One region of the Ruminococcus bromii genome, then DNA from elsewhere that is predicted to be linked to it. Evidence: predicted binding sites of a transcription regulator. Region 1 holds the regulator's gene; the other holds the start of a gene.

Region 1 (3,429 bases):
TTTCATCAGATTGTCGATGTAGTATCTGTAACCCTGCAGCGTTGGAATTCGTCCTGCCGAGGTGTGCGGCTGAACCAAGTAGCCTTTATTTGTAAGGTCTGCAAGGTCATTTCGCACCGTTGCCGATGAAACCTCAAGTCCCGTTTCGTTAATCAACGCTTTTGAACCAATCGGCTCGCCTGTGTTGATATAGCTTTCAATTACTGCCGATAATATTTTCTTTTTTCTTTCAGCCAGCTCCATACCGTTCACCTCATTTCGTGTCGGATTTTGCTGTTTTAGCACTCTCAACGGTTGAGTGCTAATTGCTATACTCATAATATAATACCAAAGTCAGTAAAAGTCAAGCGTTTTTGAAAAATTTTTTCGTTTTCAGAAAATCATCACATAACACGGTTTGACAATGCGCAGCCGATACTCTATAATCTACTTAGCAATAATATAAGGGTGAATTTTATGGGCGAATTTCTTCAAAATATGTATGTATGGCTTTGGGCAGCTCTTGCCGTTCTTATGGTTGTCATAGGAATCAAATACCGTCATGAACACCAAGGCTTGCTCGCTGTTTTGATGGCTTTGTTCTTTATCTTTATGACCGTGTGGTACGGTCTGCGAACCTTTGCAGGCTATCCGATGTTTGAGGGTACGCTGAATATAGTCTTCCGTTGCATCCTCGGCGGTTTTCTGATTGTGCTTGGATTGATATATTGGTTCACAAGAAAAAGAAAATAAGTAAACATTACACACAAAAGAATCGGGCGGCAGAAATAAAAATTCTGCCGCCCGATTCTTTTAAATGAATAACAAATTTGTTTTACCGTCAATCAGCCGAAAGCATTTATATATATCATATATAGCAGAAGGAACAGCCGTAAAATCGGCTCAGCCTAACACACAGCACACTGCGGCTGTACTTCACAGTCCGGCTTCACGAACAGCGTGCAAGATACTCGCCGATCAGGCAGTACAGCTTGCAGTCGCCGATTTCTATTGCTCTTTCGAGAGTGTCGGTAAAATGTGTGACTTCTTCGGGAATGTCGCAGTAGAGGTACTGCTCGTTCACGGCAAAATCTTCCGCCTCTCTCGACTGAACACACACTTCGTACATTCCGTTCGGGTGCTTATAGACCTCGTAACGAAACATTCTGTCATCTGTGTACATATCGTAAATCACATAGTCACGCATTTTATCACTTCCTCTCAAATGTATTATCTTGCAGATTGCAAACAGTATTTTGTTATTTCGTTTCTAAAAACTCCTGTACTCTTTCGAAAAGGAACGGCTGAATTGTAGGGTATGTCAAATTTTTTGGTATATCGTCAAAAAGATTAATCTTTTCAATTTCAAGCGGCGGCAGTTCTTCGAAACTGCGAATTTCCGCAAAATAGAGCATTCCGTAATCCGTGAACGAATAGATGCATACGGGACAGATCTCGAAATCCTTCGCCCCTGTTTCTTCCCAAAGTTCACGCTTTGCGGTTGCTTCAATATCTTCGCCGTCCTCACGATGACCGCCCGGAATTTCATATGTATCACGATTTTTGTGTTTGCAGAAAACCCATTTTCCGTTGTATCTCGCACAAATTACGGCGTATTTCAACGGCTTGTCTGTATTAAGGCTGTAAAATTTAACTTTCATAGCTAATCCTTTTAATCAAAATATCTTACAAGCGAGATCACCTTGCCGAGCAAAGCGACTTCGTCAACTATAATCGGTTCAAAATTATCGTTTTCAGGCTGAAGTCTGAAGTGACCGTTTTCCTTGTAAAAACGCTTTACGGTCGCCTCGTCACCGACAAGAGCAACAACGATTTCGCCGTTCTCCGCAACAGGTGTGCGGTGAACAATTAAAATATCGTCAGGGAAAATGCCTGCGTTAATCATACTTTCGCCCTGAACACGCAGAGCAAAAAGCTCTCTGCCCCTTTTTAAACTGTCGGGAACAGGCACATAACATTCAATATTCTCAACGGCAAGAATCGGATAACCTGCCGCAACTCTGCCCAAAACGGGAACATCGGTGTTTTTCTCCATGCCGTTAATCTGAATACAACGGTTCACGCCGTGTTCTCGTGAAATAAGACCTTTTTCTTCAAGTGCCTTGAGGTGGTGGTGAACGGTTGATGTTGAACTCAGTCCCGTTTCTTCGCAGATTTCACGAACTGACGGAACTCTGCCCTCGCCTGCACATTCCTTTAGATAATCGAAAATTTTCTGTTGGCTTTTGCTTAAAGGTTTCATATCGCAACGCCCCTTGTTTGTAATTACAGTATGATTGTACCATACAATTTCAAAAAAATCAAACATTTGTTTTATGTTTTTTGAATTTTTTTATTTTCTCTGACAAACGGACAAATTGTCAGAATTATGTTTATCGACAGAAAAAAGTCGGAGCAGCGAAGCACGGCAAATCCGTATATATTATGAAATAATGTTTAGGATAAAAGCATCGCTTAATCCCTGATATCATTGACATTTTGAACGGTTTTTAGTATCATTAAGTTAATCAAATAATCAAAATTCAACAAGGAGGCAATGATATGTCAGTTTCGTACATGACACATCCGCTTATAAGACACAAAATTACACTTCTCAGAAAAGAAGACACATCAACAAACGAATTTCGCAAATTGGTTGAAGAAATTGCAATGCTTATGGGTTACGAAGCTCTTTCTGACCTTGAAACTCAGGACATCACGGTAAAAACTCCGATTGAGGAGTCTGTTCAGCCTGTTATTTCAGGCAAAAAGCTCGCAGTTGTGCCTATCCTCCGTGCAGGTCTTGGTATGGTAAACGGTATTCTTGCACTTGTTCCGTCTGCAAGGGTAGGTCATATCGGTCTTTACCGTGACCCCGAAACCCACGCACCTCACGAATATTACTGCAAGCTGCCCGATCCAATCGACCAGCGTCAGATTGTTGTTGTTGATCCGATGCTTGCAACAGGCGGTTCGGCTATTGCCGCTGTTGATTTCATCAAAAAGCACGGCGGTCAGAAAATCAAGTTCATGTCAATCATCGCAGCTCCCGAGGGTGTTGACGCTCTTATGAATGCGCACCCCGACATTCAGCTTTATGTCGGCTGTCTTGACCGTGAGCTCAACGAAAATGCATACATCTGCCCCGGCTTGGGCGATGCAGGCGACAGAATTTTCGGAACAAAATAATTTTTTCAAGCATTCAAAAAGCCTGAGCAAAAATGCTCAGGCTTTTTCTGTTTCGCATAAATGTAAATGCAGCAGTGTTAAAAGTGTTTCGGGGTTAGGATGTGCGAAACAGGATAAGGTTTTCCAAAATAACATATCTTTCGGAATAACTTTCAAAGAGCAAGGCTTGCGTATTTATTTGTGACCGGTTAGATTCACAGACCCTGTTTTCGATATTATTATAACACAAAAAACCTGCTTGTGTTAATTAGTCTTTAAATT
Region 2 (3,429 bases), 960 kb from region 1:
CGGAAATCCTGTCAATGCGGTATCTTCTTCCGTCATCCCACACAATATATTCGGGAATAAGATCTCCGTCACAATCAAATGTGGCAGTAACTTTAACATACTTTTTCATAGCTTGTTACCTCTTTTCAAATTTGAGCAACGCTCACGATTTGATTATAAATATCCGACAGGATGAATTGTGTGATCCTCTTTTGGATTAAAATCTGAAAGTTCCTTGTCATTAAGCAGAACCGCAGGGCGCACAGCATAATTGCCGAATCGCTTTTTCAACATATCAAGTGTTTTGTCAAGCCGCTCATTCTGAATGAGTCGCTTTTCATCAACTAAAAAACTTATTTGATGAGGCTGATCATCGTGAATAAAATCCGTAACGCTTACGCCGATACTTCTCAGCGGCTTTTCCATTTTATAACTTTTTATAAAAAGTTCCGTTGCGGCTTTTGTAATTTTCTTTGTAAGATTCGTGTGTGCCTCCATTGTATGCTGTCTTTTTAATGTCGTCAGTTCATTGTCACGAATATAAATACAAACCGTTTTTGCCATAAATCCCTGTTCACGCATTCTTCTGCAAACACTGTCACACAAAACGAATATAACCTGTTTTACATCGTTAAAGGTTACCATATCTTTCGGAGTTGTGGTTGAGTTACCGATTGACTTTACCTCGCTGTTTTCGTTCATATGAGCAACAGGGGAAGAGTCATATCCGTTTGCAAAGCCGTAAATCAGGTCGCCCCATTTTCCAAGATATGACCGCAACAGCGTAACATCGGCAGTTGCAATATCTCCAATCGTATAAATGCCGATAGATTCAAGCTTTCTGCCCGTTGCTCTGCCAACATACAAAAGGTCTTTTGCAGGACAGTTCCACACAATATCTCTGTAATTTTCCCGTGTGATTTCCGTTATAGCGTCAGGCTTTTTATAGTCACTTCCGAATTTGGCAAAAATTTTATTAAAGCTGACTCCGATGCTTACGGTTATTCCGAGTTCCTGCTTTATGCGGCGGTTGATATCAGCTGCAACTTCTTTACCGCTCATATCCTTATTGTCGGTAACATCAAGCCATGCCTCGTCAAGTCCGAACGGCTCGATTTTGTCGGTGTATTCACTGTAAATTCTCCTCGCCATTTTTGAAAATCGCTTGTATAAATCAAAGTGAGGCGGAACGGTTACAAGATCGGGACATTTCTGCTTTGCCTGCCAGATTGCCTCGCCTGTTTTTATATTGTACTTCTTCGCAATCTCATTTTTAGCGAGAATAATTCCGTGTCGATTTTCCGCATCACCGCTCACGGCAACAGGTTTGTTCCTGATTTCAGGGTGATGCAGACACTCAACGCTCGCATAAAATCCGTTGCAGTCGCTGTGAAGAATAACCCTGTCTTTTTTATATTTGCTTTTGTCAACGGCACAATTAATATTCACAACGCATCACCTCGAACATTTGTTTTTACTTAATTATAGAACACTTGTTCTATAAAGTCAAGCGTAAATAGTTAAAACGGTAGTCAAAAACGAAAAAGAAAAATGTAAAAATTTTTTGATTTGCAAGGCTACGCACTACATATTGATTACAGCTGTGTAACTGTCATTTACAAAAACAAGATATTGTGGTAGAATTTATAATGTTGAATTATGTAAAACTGTCGGATATTACAGATGTTTGTCCGAAAGCTATTTTGTATCGGAGGTTTTATTGATGGAAGCTTACAAAAAGGAATTCATTGAATTTATGGTTGATTGTCAGGTTCTCAAATTTGGCGATTTTGTTACAAAGAGCGGAAGAAAAACTCCTTTCTTCGTAAACACAGGTTTCTACAGAACAGGCGCTCAGCTCCGCCGTCTTGGTCAGTATTATGCAGAAGCTATCAACAACAAGTTCGGTCTTGGTTTTGATGTTCTTTTCGGACCTGCATACAAGGGCATTCCGCTTTCTGTTGCCGCAACTATCGCAATCAGCGAAAAATACGGTCAGGATATCCGTTATTGCTCAAACAGAAAAGAAGTTAAGGATCACGGTGACAAGGGTATTCTTCTCGGCAGTCCTATCAATGACGGTGACAAGGTTGTTATCATCGAAGATGTTACAACAGCAGGCACATCAATTGAAGAAACTCTCCCGATTATCAAGGCTCAGGGCGATGTAAAACCAATCGGTCTTGTTGTTTCCGTTGACCGTATGGAGCGTGGTAAGGGTACAAAGAGCGCACTTTCCGAGATTGAAGAGAAGTACGGTCTTAAAACGACCGCAATCGTAACAATGGCTGAGGTTGTTGAACACCTTTACAACAAAGAATATAAGGGCAAGGTTGTTATTGATGACAAGCTCAAAGCCGCTATTGACGCTTATTATGAGCAGTACGGCGTAAAGGAATAACAGCTTTTAATTATTAATATTAATCAGTCGGGGCGGTTTTATCCGCCCCCAAAGTTTGAAAAAACTTATTTTGCGGTGGGGATAATATGGCACGGACAACTGACAATGAACACAGCGGTCATCGTGAAAGAATGCGTAAAAAGTTCATAGAAAACGGATTTGATGTGTTTGAAACTCACGAGGCTCTTGAAATGTTCCTTTACTATGCTATTCCGAGAAAGGACACAAATCCTCTTGCACACCGTCTGCTTGACCGTTATATCACTGTTGGCGGAGTGTGTGACGCTCCGATTGACGAGCTTATGAAGGAGTTCGGTCTGTCTGAAAATGCCGCTGCATTGCTCAAAATGTTGCCCGAAATGGCAAGACTTTATACCGAATCAAAGATGTCACATGATAATATCATCGACTATGAAAATCTCGGTAAAATATTTAAAGCAAAATTTATCGGTCGAACAAACGAATGTGTCGCTCTCATGCTCGGTGATGCAAAGGGCAAGATGATTTATTTTGATATAATTTCAAAAGGTTCGCTCAATTCATCCGATATGCCCGTCAGAAAAATTGTTGATTTGTCACTTCGTCACAATGCCAAAACTGCTTTTATAGCACATAATCATCCCAGCGGGACGGCTCTGCCTTCGGGAAGTGACCTTGACACAACAATAGTTTTGAAGAGTACGCTTGCAACTGTCGGAGTTGAGCTTATCGACCATTTCATAATAACCGATGATGATTATGTTTCTCTCCGTGAAAGCAGGCTTGCGGGGAACATCTTCTATTATGAAAAGTAATAATGTTCTTTAAAAGAAACATTTGACAATTTAAAACATCTGTTCTATAATTAAAATCGAAATTTTGTTCGGATATGTTTTCTGTTACAGGACTTTTGTAATAAAGAGCCTTGTAACAGGAAACATAATAAAAAATCCGTATTTGGAATGTGATGTGTATTATGGAATTTAAACTTCATTCAAAATATCAGCCGACAGGCGACCAGCCGCAGACAATCGAAAAGCTTGTAAACAGTATAAATGCAGGCAACCGTG

What was found. Region 1 encodes LexA, which represses DNA repair genes until DNA is damaged. Its sites were predicted from a motif close to CNAACANNTGTTNG; they were not measured.
Region 2: a site for LexA is predicted at 1,441-1,454, ahead of dinB (DNA polymerase IV). Genes of this name have one in related genera too.

What each region holds. Positions count from the first base shown of each region.
Region 1 covers NZ_CAKMVP010000003.1:1,529,559-1,532,987, forward strand. Annotated here, with positions in the region: gene hrcA (heat-inducible transcriptional repressor HrcA) at 1-318, opposite strand, end outside; gene QDI94_RS07650 (hypothetical protein) at 457-732, shown strand; gene QDI94_RS07655 (hypothetical protein) at 929-1,186, opposite strand; gene QDI94_RS07660 (NUDIX hydrolase) at 1,239-1,640, opposite strand; gene lexA (transcriptional repressor LexA) at 1,652-2,242, opposite strand; gene upp (uracil phosphoribosyltransferase) at 2,542-3,168, shown strand.
Region 2 covers NZ_CAKMVP010000003.1:571,547-574,975, reverse strand. Annotated here, with positions in the region: gene QDI94_RS02985 (hypothetical protein) at 1-109, opposite strand, end outside; gene dinB (DNA polymerase IV) at 154-1,428, opposite strand; gene pyrE (orotate phosphoribosyltransferase) at 1,703-2,380, shown strand; gene QDI94_RS02970 (JAB domain-containing protein) at 2,467-3,174, shown strand; gene uvrB (excinuclease ABC subunit UvrB) at 3,336-3,429, shown strand, end outside.